3 linked regions of the Cupriavidus necator N-1 genome follow. The protein of the gene in region 1 interacts with the protein of each later gene in a pairwise test. Links are inferred from orthologs where the notes say so. Each region holds a gene or a part of one and is shown in the gene's direction. Other genes may lie near its edges.

The links. The genes of interacting proteins can lie anywhere in the genome.
Region 2: the proteins of CNE_RS00515 (region 1) and ftsA interact in binary tests that used the Escherichia coli proteins (3 or more experiments, as listed by UniProt). The link is inferred for Cupriavidus necator N-1 from one-to-one orthologs.
Region 3: the proteins of CNE_RS00515 (region 1) and ftsZ interact in binary tests that used the Escherichia coli proteins (3 or more experiments, as listed by UniProt). The link is inferred for Cupriavidus necator N-1 from one-to-one orthologs.

What each region holds. Positions count from the first base shown.
Region 1 is NC_015726.1:100,712-106,475, forward strand. The notes cover bases 2,699-5,579. They hold CNE_RS00515 (rod shape-determining protein), read left to right. Parts: upstream 2,699-3,557; coding sequence 3,558-4,601; downstream 4,602-5,579. Other genes in these bases: gatC (Asp-tRNA(Asn)/Glu-tRNA(Gln) amidotransferase subunit GatC), read right to left, coding at 2,699-2,955; mreC (rod shape-determining protein MreC), read left to right, coding at 4,798-5,579. Outside these bases: CNE_RS00495 (dienelactone hydrolase family protein), read right to left, coding at 1-559; CNE_RS00500 (hypothetical protein), read right to left, coding at 577-1,062; Asp-tRNA(Asn)/Glu-tRNA(Gln) amidotransferase subunit GatA, read right to left, coding at 1,059-2,564; more of gatC, read right to left, coding at 2,656-2,698; more of mreC, read left to right, coding at 5,580-5,763; rod shape-determining protein MreD, read left to right, coding at 5,760-5,764. UniProt on the Escherichia coli protein: Forms membrane-associated dynamic filaments that are essential for cell shape determination. Acts by regulating cell wall synthesis and cell elongation, and thus cell shape.
Region 2 is NC_015726.1:3,341,662-3,344,660, reverse strand. It holds ftsA (cell division protein FtsA), read left to right. Parts: upstream 1-883; coding sequence 884-2,116; downstream 2,117-2,999. Other genes in the region: ftsZ (cell division protein FtsZ), read left to right, coding at 2,296-2,999; CNE_RS15670 (cell division protein FtsQ/DivIB), read left to right, coding at 1-887. UniProt on the Escherichia coli protein: Essential cell division protein that assists in the assembly of the Z ring. May serve as the principal membrane anchor for the Z ring.
Region 3 is NC_015726.1:3,340,269-3,343,244, reverse strand. It holds ftsZ (cell division protein FtsZ), read left to right. Parts: upstream 1-879; coding sequence 880-2,073; downstream 2,074-2,976. Other genes in the region: CNE_RS15655 (peroxiredoxin), read left to right, coding at 2,524-2,976; ftsA (cell division protein FtsA), read left to right, coding at 1-700. UniProt on the Escherichia coli protein: Essential cell division protein that forms a contractile ring structure (Z ring) at the future cell division site. The regulation of the ring assembly controls the timing and the location of cell division.

The sequences.
Region 1 (5,764 bases):
CGATGGGGTCGGAGCAGATGCCGTGGGGCCTGCCGCGCGCGCTGAAGCTGTCGGGCATCAGCACGGCATAGCCGCGCTCGGTCAGCCAGTGTGCGTATTCGCGGTAGCGTTGCTGCAGCATTCCGGAAACGTCCGCCTTGTCGGTTCCCGCGGCGCCCGCCGCGCTCGCGCGCGAGGGGCGCGCGGACAGCAGGCCGCCGCAGCCGTGCAATGCCACTACCACGGGCAGTGCGCGCTGGCTGGTGCCTTCGCGCGGCAGGAACCAGTAGGCAGTCAGCGCGGGCGTGGCCGCATCGCCGCGCAGCTCGACGCGCTGCGCGGGCACGGATGCGGTTGCCGCAGACCCTGGCGCGGCCCGGCTCACCGCATTCGGCGCCAGCACGCCGGCAGGCGTCAGCGGCGCCGGCTGTGCCAGCGCGGGGGCGGGCAGGTCCGGTGTATGCGCGGATGCGCCGGCCAGCCATGCGCCCAGCCCCAGTGCCACCACGGCGCGCAGCACCGCCACCGCCGGGCGGGCGGCGCACAGTGAGCGTTGCGGGGTGGCGGGTGCGTGGGTCATGACTGGCTTCGGTGGCTTCAGCGCGTGCGGGCGCAGGCGCCGCTGCCCGGCTCGAACATCACGGGCCAGGCTTCTTCGTAGATGCCGGGGGTGCAGCGCTGCTGGCAATTGGCGTGCGCCAGCGTGACGCGGCGCGGGTCCTGCCAGACCATCAGCTTGCAGCCGCTGCCGTCATTGGCGCGCAGCTCGATATGCGGCTTCTTCTGGACCTGGCGGAAGTCCGCCAGGTTGAAGCTGCACGAGCCGCGCTTGCCTACCCACAGCTTCCACGACAGCTGCTGCACGCTGTTGTTCGACACGCGCAGCTGGGCGTCTTCGCGGAAGCCGTCTTCCTCGGTGCGGCGGCAGTCGCCGGCCAGGTCGATGTCGCGGCTGGCGATCGGAGCCGGGGGCGCGGGCCGTCCCAGCCCGCCCGGCAGCGGGATGCAGCCGGCCACCGCCGCGGCGAGCGCGGCCGCGGCCATCAGGCGCAGGGTCAGCGAGGAGCGTGCGGTCATGTTCATGCCTTGCCCGGACGGCGCAGGTGCCAGTCGGTCGCCTGCTGGAACGCGTGCGCGGTCTGCAGCAGGCGTGCTTCGTCGAAGTAGTTGCCGATCAGCTGCAGGCCCACCGGCATGCCGGCTTCGCCGAAGCCGCACGGCACGCTCATGCCGGGCAGGCCGGCCAGGCTGGTGGACAGCGTGAAGATGTCGGCCAGGTACATCTGCACCGGGTCCGAGGTCTTCTCGCCCAGCTTCCACGCCACCGTCGGCGCCACCGGCCCCATGATCACGTCGCACTGGGCGAAGGCGCGCTGGAAGTCGTCGGCGATGATGCGGCGGATCTTCTGCGCCTGCAGGTAGTAGGCGTCGTAGTAGCCGTGCGACAGCACATAGGTGCCGACCATGATGCGGCGCTTGACCTCGGCGCCGAAGCCTTCGGCGCGGCTCTTCTTGTACATGTCGAGCAGGTCGCGGTATTCGGCCGCGCGGTGGCCGTAGCGCACGCCGTCAAAGCGCGACAGGTTGGAAGAGGCCTCGGCCGGCGCGATCACGTAGTACACCGGGATCGACAGCTCGGTCTTGGGCAGCGTCACCTCGACCAGCGTGGCGCCCAGCTTTTCATACTCGGCCAGCGCGGCGCGCACGGCCTGCTCGACGTCGGCCGACAGGCCCTTGCCGAAGTATTCCTTCGGCAGGCCGATGCGCAGCCCGGCCAGCGGGCGCTCGGCGGTGGCGCCGGCGAGCGGCTGGCCCAGCAGCCGGGTGTAGTCCTCGTCCACGCCGCCCTGCGCGGGCGTGATGCTGGTGGAGTCCCTGGGGTCGAAGCCGGCCATGGCGTTGAGCAGCAGCGCGCAGTCTTCGGCGCTATGGGCCATCGGGCCGGCCTGATCCAGCGACGAGGCGAAGGCGATCATGCCGTAGCGCGACACGCGGCCGTAGGTCGGCTTGATGCCGGTGATACCCGAGAACGACGCCGGCTGGCGGATCGAGCCGCCGGTGTCGGTGCCGGTGGCGGCGGGGGCCAGGCCCGCAGCGACTGCTGCGGCCGAGCCGCCCGACGAGCCGCCGGGCACGCGGCTGGTGTCCCACGGGTTGCGCACCGGGCCGAAATGCGAGTTCTCGTTGGACGAGCCCATCGCGAACTCGTCCATATTGGTCTTGCCCAGCGTGACCATGCCGGCCGCGCCCATGCGCTCGACCACGGTGGCGTCGAACGGGCTTTCATAGTTGCCCAGCATCTTCGAGCCGGCGGTGGCACGCCAGCCACGCGTGACGAACACGTCCTTGTGCGCGATCGGCACGCCGGTCAGCGGCGCGGCCTCGCCGCGGGCGCGGCGTTCATCGGCGGCGCGCGCCTGGGCCAGGGTGCGCTCGGCATCGACGTGGATAAAGGCGTTGAGCGCGGCGGCCTGCTCGATGCGGGCCAGGTACTCGCGCGCGAGTTCCTCGGCGGAGACGGAGCGCGCGGCCAGCGCATCGGCAAGCTGGCGCAGGGAGGTCACGGAATCAGCGGAAAAGGGCATGACAGTCGGTTGGCATCAGGGGTAGCGTACTGGCGGGTGGCCGGCGGCGGACAGGCATGCACGGGTGCGTCGGGTCCGGGCCGGGCGGCGGTCATTCGATGACCTTGGGCACCAGGTACAGGCCGTCTTCGGTGGCCGGCGCGGGGCGCTGGTAGTCGGCCCGGCGGTCGGATTCGGTGACCACGTCCTCGCGCAGGCGCTGGACCATGTCGCGCACGGCAGACAGCGGGTGGGCCAGCGGCTCGATGCCGGTGGTGTCGACCGCCTGCATCTGCTCGACCAGCGAGAAAAAGTTGTTCAGCTGCGCAAGCGTCTGGGCGGCCTCGTCATCGCTGGTTTCGATGCGGGCCAGGTGGGCGATGCGCTTGACGTCGGATAGAGCGAGGGCCATGGCGTGGTGGTTCGGATGCTCGGATGCGGGGGGCGCGGGCTGCGCCGGCGGCTGGCTCATGGGGCGGCTGAGTCGCACGGCCCGTGGCCTGACCGGGGGCGCCGGAGTGGCGCCCCGGAGTCGTCGGAATTACAGGTATTTTCAGGCCGTAAACGCCCGAAGCAGCAGGAATTATAAGGTATCATTGCGAGTTACCGACCCTTGGCAACGCCCACGTCACATGGCCGCAAAGCGGCCGTTGGCCGGCACGCCTGCGCCTGGCATCCACAGGCGCCCGAAGGGCGAACCTGGGTCCTCTGATTAGGCCTCTGCAACCGGCCAGCGCATGTCGCATGTCAACGACATTGTGCGCCGGTGCCTGCACATTTCCGCGAACTTTTCCGCGGGGTCTAATCAAAGGTTCCCGTAGTGCCGGCGCGCACAGTGCGCCGGCGGTGCCGTTCCCAATCCCATCCCGGCCCGGGCAGGCCCCGTGCCGGACGGCGGGCGGACCGGGAAGCCGGGAACCATTCCGTATTCAACACAACGTATTTCGTGGCCGGACCGCCCGCGGTGCCGGCCGCTTCGCCTACCCGCGAACACCACCACAGACAGGATTCCTGATGTTCGGATTTCTCCGCAGCTACTTCTCCAACGACCTGGCGATCGACCTCGGCACCGCCAATACGCTGATCTACATGCGCGACAAGGGCATCGTGCTGGACGAGCCCTCGGTCGTCGCGATCCGCCAGGAAGGCGGCCCCAACGCCAAGAAAACCATCACGGCGGTGGGCAAGGAAGCCAAGCAGATGCTGGGCAAGGTGCCGGGCAATATCGAGGCGATCCGCCCGATGAAGGACGGCGTGATCGCCGACTTCACCGTCACCGAGCAGATGCTCAAGCAATTCATCAAGATGGTGCACGACAGCAAGCTGCTGCGTCCGAGCCCGCGCATCATCATCTGCGTGCCGTGCGGCTCGACCCAGGTCGAGCGCCGCGCCATCCGCGAATCGGCGCTGGGCGCCGGCGCCAGCCAGGTGTACCTGATCGAGGAGCCGATGTCGGCCGCGATCGGCGCCGGCCTGCCGGTGTCGGAGCCGTCGGGCTCGATGGTGGTGGATATCGGCGGCGGCACCACCGAGGTGGGCATCATCTCGCTGGGCGGCATGGTCTACAAGGGTTCGGTGCGCGTGGGCGGCGACAAGTTCGACGAGGCCATCGTCAACTACATCCGCCGCAACTACGGCATGCTGATCGGCGAACAGACCGCCGAAGCCATCAAGAAGGAAATCGGCTCGGCCTTCCCGGGCTCCGAGGTCCGCGAGATGGAAGTCAAGGGCCGCAACCTGTCCGAAGGCATCCCGCGCGCCTTCACGGTGTCTTCCAACGAAATCCTGGAAGCCCTGACCGATCCGCTCAACCAGATCGTGTCGGCGGTGAAGATCGCGCTGGAACAGACCCCGCCCGAACTGGGCGCCGACATCGCCGAGCGCGGCATGATGCTGACCGGCGGCGGCGCGCTGCTGCGCGACCTGGACCGCCTGCTGGCCGAAGAAACCGGCCTGCCGGTGCTGGTGGCCGAAGACCCGCTGACCTGCGTGGTGCGCGGCTCCGGCATGGCGCTGGAACGCATGGACAAGCTCGGCAGCATCTTCTCCTACGAGTAAGAAGGACGCTCACGTGGCGATGCGCGGCCTGCCGGATCCAGCGATCAGGGCGGTGTCGCGGCGCCTCATCCGCCGGGGCCAGGCCCCGGCAGCTCCCGCCGCCCGACTGTGCCGCTCCCGTCCCCGCAAGGGCCTCGGGCGCGGCACGGCGGGCGGCGGGGCGTTTCCGCGTGGGCTCCGGCCTTTGTTCGGGTAAATGGATTACTCCCCTCCGCCGCTCTTCAAGCAAGGCACCTCGGCAGTCGCCAGGCTGGTCCTGTACGTGACCATCGCGCTGGCGCTGCTGGTGGTCGATGCCCGTTTCGACGCGCTCAGCGTGGGCCGCCAGGTTGCCGCCACCGTGCTGATGCCGGTCGAACGCCTGGTGCTGACGCCGCGCGACGCGCTGCGCACGATGTTCGACTACGCGCAGTCGTCGGCGATGCTCGCCACCGAGAACCGCGAACTGCGCCAGAACGCCGTGCAGCAGGCCCAGGCCGCGGTGCGCCAGGCGCAGCTTGAGTCCGAGAACAACCAGCTGCGCAAGCTGCTCGGGCTGGCGCAGCAGTCGGCCACGCCGGTGACGGCCGCCGAGATCCTGTATGACGCGCGCGATCCCTACAGCCAGCGCATCGTGATCGACAAGGGCAGCCAGCACGGCCTGCGTGCCGGCTACCCGGTGATCGACGAGCGCGGCGTGGTGGGGCAGGTCACGCGCGTGTCGCCGTTCCAGTCCGAGGTGACGCTGCTGACCGACAAGGACCAAGCCATCCCCGTGCAGGTGGTGCGCAACGGCCTGCGCAGCGTGGCCTTCGGCGGCGCGCGCGCGGGCCAGCTGGACCTGCGCTTCATGGCCGCCGCCGCCGACCTGCAGCAGGGCGACCTGCTGGTGACCTCTGGCCTGGACGGCACCTACCCGCCGGGCCTGCCGGTGGCAAAGATCATCCATATCGAGCGCAAGGCCGATACCGCGTTCTCGCGCGTGTACTGCGAGCCGGTGGCCGGCGTGCGCGCGCACCGCCAGCTGCTGGTGGTGCGCTACGACGCGGCCATCCCCGCGCGCGAAACGGTCGAGGCCAAGCCGGAGGCGCCGGTCAGGGGCGCCAAGTCCGCCGCGGCGCGCGCAGCCGCCGACAGCGCGGCGGCTGCCAAGGCCGCGCCCGCCAAGGAGGCACCACGGTGAC
Region 2 (2,999 bases), 3.2 Mb from region 1 along the record:
TGATCGCCTCCGCGCTGTACGCGCTGGTGGTGCTGATGGCGCTCGCGGCAGGCCTGCTGTGGCTGGCGCAGCGGCCGGTGTTCGCCATCACCCATGTGGAGATCGGCCCGCTGGACGGCGGCGCCCTGCGCCACGTGAACGCGCCCAGCGTGCGCGCCAGCGCGCTGGGCAAGCTGACCGGCAATTTCTTCACGCTGGACCTGAACGCGGCCCGGCAGGCGTTCGAGTCGGTGCCCTGGGTGCGGCGCGCCAGCGTGCGGCGCGAATGGCCCAACGGCCTGGCGGTCGAAGTCGAGGAACACGAGGCGCTGGGCACCTGGGGCACGCCCGACAGCGGGCGCCTGATCAATACCTATGGCGAGGTCTTTGTCGCCAACACCGCCGAGGCGGAAGAAGACGCACAGCTGCTGGCGCTGGACGGGCCGCCGGACAGCGAGGGCGACGTGATCGAGAAGCTCGAGGTCATGCGCCAGTGGTTCAAGCCGCTCAAGGCCGAGCCGCTGGCGGTGGCCCTGTCCGGCCGCTATGCCTGGCGCGCGAAGCTGTCCAACGGCATGGAGGTCGAACTGGGCCGCGAGCAGAACGATGAGGATCGCGTGGCGATGGACCAGCGGGTCCGGCGCTTCGTCGCGGCCTGGCCGCAGGTCACCCAGCAATGGGGCAGCCAGATCGAGTATGCCGACCTGCGTTATCCCAACGGCTTTGCCATCCGCGCCGCCAATGCCCGCTTCCTGACCGAGGCGCAGATCGCAGCGGCGGTCAGGGCAGAGAAGGCGGCGAAGGCAGCGAAGGCGGCCAAGCCGGCGCCGGCGGCAGCAGCGGTTTCAGGTACTTCCAACAACAATCCGACGCGACTGAAGAGCAAGAACGCGGAGAAAACCCGATGAGCAAGGAATACAAGGACCTGTTGGTCGGTCTGGATATCGGCACCTCGAAGGTGGCGGCGGTGGTGGCAGAACTGCGCCCCGACGGCAGCTACGAGGTGATCGGGATGGGCCAGTCAGAGTCCAAGGGTCTGAAGAAAGGGGTCGTGGTCAATATCGAGGCCACCGTGCAGTCGATCCAGAAGGCGCTGGAAGAGGCCGAGCTGATGGCCGACTGCAAGATTTCAGAGGTCTTCACAGGCATTGCCGGCAGCCACATCCGCAGCTTCAACTCCAGCGGCATGGTGGCGATCAAGGACAAGGAGGTCACGCAGACCGACGTGGCGCGCGTGATCGAGACCGCCAAGGCGGTCAATATCCCGACCGACCAGCAGATCCTGCACATCCTGACGCAGGAATTCATCATCGACGGCCAGGAAGACGTGCGCGAGCCCATCGGCATGAGCGGCATCCGCCTGGAAGTGAAGGTGCATATTGTCACCGGCGCGGTCAGCGCCGCGCAGAACATCGTCAAGTGCGTGCGCCGCTGCGGCCTGGAAGTGCACGACCTGATCCTGCAGCCGCTGGCTTCCAGCCTGGCGGTGCTGACCGAGGATGAGAAGGAGTTGGGCGTGGTGCTGGTCGACATCGGCGGCGGCACCACCGACATCGCCATCTTCAGCGAAGGCGCGATCCGCCATACGGCCGTGATCCCCATCGCCGGCGACCAGATCACCAACGACATCGCGATGGCGCTGCGCACGCCGACGCCCGACGCCGAGGACATCAAGATCCAGTACGGCATCGCCAAGCAGGCGATCGCCGACCCGGACGACATGATCGAGGTGCCCGGCGTGGGCGACCGCGGCACGCGCACGCTCAGCCGCCAGGCGCTGGCCGCGGTGATCGAGCCGCGCATCGAAGAGCTGTACTCGCTAGTGCACCAGGTGGTGCGCGAGTCCGGCTATGAAGAACTGTTGTCGTCAGGCGTGGTCATCACCGGTGGGACCGCGATGATGCCGGGCATGGTCGAGCTGGGCGAGGACATCTTCCTCAAGCCCGTGCGCGTGGGCGTGCCGGAGTACCGCGGCAACCTGCACGAGGTGGTGAAGAGCCCGCGCTATGCGACGGTGATGGGCCTGCTGCTGGAAGGCCGCGTGCAACGCATGCGCGGGCGCAAGGTCGCGGTGCAGAGCGGGTCGGTCAAGCAGGTGTGGACGCGCATGAAGGAATGGTTTGTCGGCAATTTCTGATCAATGCGGAAATTGACGCGCTGACGATGCAGCGGCGCGCAGGCAGGGCGGTCTACCGGACAGGCCTGTGTGCTGAGTGGAAGTTTTCTGGTTTTCTTTTTTTGGTTTCTTGTTCAGAAACCAGGGGTTGCGGCGGGGAGGCTGCATCGTCTGGGGACTGATTTTTCTCGGAGGCAGTGATGGACTTTGACATGATCGAAACGGAAGTGCAGGACGGCACCATCATCAAGGTGGTCGGCGTGGGCGGTGCGGGCGGTAACGCCGTGCAGCACATGATCAGCCGCGGCGTGCAAGGCGTCGAATTCATCTGCATGAACACCGATGCCCAGGCGCTCAAGCGTTCGAGCGCTTCACGCGTGCTGCAGCTTGGCAATACGGGCCTGGGCGCTGGCGCCAAGCCGGAAGTCGGCCGCAACTGCGCCGAATCGGCCCGTGATCAGATCGCCGATTCCCTGCGCGGCGCGCACATGGTCTTCATCACTGCCGGCATGGGCGGCGGCACCGGCACGGGCGCCGCGCCGATCGTCGCGCAAGTGGCCAAGGAGATGGGCATCCTGACCGTGGGTGTGGTCAGCAAGCCGTTCGACTTCGAAGGCGCGCGCCGCGCCAAGGTGGCCGAACACGGTTCCAGCGAGTTGGAATCGAGCGTCGACTCGCTGATCGTGGTGCTCAACGAGAAGCTGTTCGAAGTGATGGGCGACGACGCCGAGATGGACAAGTGCTTCCAGTGCGCCGACGACGTGCTGCACAACGCGGTGGCCGGCATTGCCGAGATCATCAACGTTGACGGCCTGGTGAACGTCGACTTCGAAGACGTGAAGACGGTGATGGGCGAGCAAGGCAAGGCCATGATGGGGACGGCCACCGTGTCGGGCGTTGACCG
Region 3 (2,976 bases), 3.2 Mb from region 1 along the record:
CCTGGAAGTGCACGACCTGATCCTGCAGCCGCTGGCTTCCAGCCTGGCGGTGCTGACCGAGGATGAGAAGGAGTTGGGCGTGGTGCTGGTCGACATCGGCGGCGGCACCACCGACATCGCCATCTTCAGCGAAGGCGCGATCCGCCATACGGCCGTGATCCCCATCGCCGGCGACCAGATCACCAACGACATCGCGATGGCGCTGCGCACGCCGACGCCCGACGCCGAGGACATCAAGATCCAGTACGGCATCGCCAAGCAGGCGATCGCCGACCCGGACGACATGATCGAGGTGCCCGGCGTGGGCGACCGCGGCACGCGCACGCTCAGCCGCCAGGCGCTGGCCGCGGTGATCGAGCCGCGCATCGAAGAGCTGTACTCGCTAGTGCACCAGGTGGTGCGCGAGTCCGGCTATGAAGAACTGTTGTCGTCAGGCGTGGTCATCACCGGTGGGACCGCGATGATGCCGGGCATGGTCGAGCTGGGCGAGGACATCTTCCTCAAGCCCGTGCGCGTGGGCGTGCCGGAGTACCGCGGCAACCTGCACGAGGTGGTGAAGAGCCCGCGCTATGCGACGGTGATGGGCCTGCTGCTGGAAGGCCGCGTGCAACGCATGCGCGGGCGCAAGGTCGCGGTGCAGAGCGGGTCGGTCAAGCAGGTGTGGACGCGCATGAAGGAATGGTTTGTCGGCAATTTCTGATCAATGCGGAAATTGACGCGCTGACGATGCAGCGGCGCGCAGGCAGGGCGGTCTACCGGACAGGCCTGTGTGCTGAGTGGAAGTTTTCTGGTTTTCTTTTTTTGGTTTCTTGTTCAGAAACCAGGGGTTGCGGCGGGGAGGCTGCATCGTCTGGGGACTGATTTTTCTCGGAGGCAGTGATGGACTTTGACATGATCGAAACGGAAGTGCAGGACGGCACCATCATCAAGGTGGTCGGCGTGGGCGGTGCGGGCGGTAACGCCGTGCAGCACATGATCAGCCGCGGCGTGCAAGGCGTCGAATTCATCTGCATGAACACCGATGCCCAGGCGCTCAAGCGTTCGAGCGCTTCACGCGTGCTGCAGCTTGGCAATACGGGCCTGGGCGCTGGCGCCAAGCCGGAAGTCGGCCGCAACTGCGCCGAATCGGCCCGTGATCAGATCGCCGATTCCCTGCGCGGCGCGCACATGGTCTTCATCACTGCCGGCATGGGCGGCGGCACCGGCACGGGCGCCGCGCCGATCGTCGCGCAAGTGGCCAAGGAGATGGGCATCCTGACCGTGGGTGTGGTCAGCAAGCCGTTCGACTTCGAAGGCGCGCGCCGCGCCAAGGTGGCCGAACACGGTTCCAGCGAGTTGGAATCGAGCGTCGACTCGCTGATCGTGGTGCTCAACGAGAAGCTGTTCGAAGTGATGGGCGACGACGCCGAGATGGACAAGTGCTTCCAGTGCGCCGACGACGTGCTGCACAACGCGGTGGCCGGCATTGCCGAGATCATCAACGTTGACGGCCTGGTGAACGTCGACTTCGAAGACGTGAAGACGGTGATGGGCGAGCAAGGCAAGGCCATGATGGGGACGGCCACCGTGTCGGGCGTTGACCGCGCCCGCCTGGCGGCCGAGCAGGCCGTTGCCAGCCCGCTGCTGGAAGGCGTGGACCTGTCCGGCGCGCGCGGCGTGCTGGTCAACATCACCGCCAGCCGTTCGCTGAAACTGTCGGAAACCAAGGAAGTCATGAACACCATCCGCAGCTACGCCGCGGAAGATGCGACCGTGATCTTCGGTACGGTGTACGACGATTCGATGAGCGATGCGCTGCGCGTGACGGTGGTGGCCACGGGCCTGGGCCGCTCGGCCAAGAAGCAACAGCCGATGACCCTGCTCAAGACCGGCACGGACAACATGCCGGTGCAGATGATGGCCAACATGACCGCCGCCGCGGCCACGCACAGCTCGCCGGACTACAGCAACCTGGATACGCCGGCAGTGTGGCGCAGCTCGCGTGAGTCGGCGTCGGCCCACGTGGCGGCGCTGCAGGAAAAGGGTGTGGATACGTACGACATCCCGGCCTTCCTGCGCAAGCAGGCAGACTGAGCCCTGCCTGGCGCGGCATCGGTGCCTCCACCGGCCGCCTGACGGAACGCGTCGCCTTGTCGCGATGCACGTGCGCTCCCCATCCGCGCGTGCCTTGCATGGACTGACGTGAACCGCCGGGCCGCTGGCGGCGCCGCGCCTGCGCCGGACTGAGCTTCACCCGCATCCCGTCGCCGGGACGGGCGTGCCGCTGGCCGCCTCCCCGGACTGGTTTCCCGCCTTCCCGGTCGGGATGTATCAGCGTCCGCGCGGCGCACCCAAGAGGTGCGCCGCGCGGACGTCTTTGTAGCAAGGTGTATCGGATCCGCGCCGGATGTCACCGGATGTGAGCCGGCTTTGGCAATGCGGGCAAGGCGCCTATGATCTTGAGATTGCCCATCTGCCTGAGTGCGGGCGTCTGCGCCCCGGCATCCGGACTATTCTTCAGAAAACCCAGGAGGACCACGACCCATGATCACTGTCGGTTCCCGCGTCCCCGACGCCACGCTGCAGGAATTCTTCGAAACCGAAGGCAACGGCTGTGCCCTTGGCCCCAATGCCTTCAAGGTGGCGGACCTGGTCCGCGGCCGCAAGATCGTGGTGTTCGGCCTGCCCGGCGCTTTCACGCCGACCTGCTCGGCCAAGCATGTGCCGGGCTTTGTGCAGCATGCCGCGGCGCTACGCGAGGCCGGCGTCGACGAGGTCTGGTGCGTGTCGGTCAACGACGCCTTCGTGATGGGCGCCTGGGGCCGTGAGCAGCAGGCGGGCGGCACGGTGCGCATGATGGCCGACGGCAGCGCCGAGTGGACCCGTGCGCTGGGCCTGGACCAGGACCTGACCGCACGCGGCATGGGCGTGCGCTCCAAGCGCTACGCGATGGTGATCGACGACGGCGTCGTCACCCGGCTCGACGTCGAGGCACCG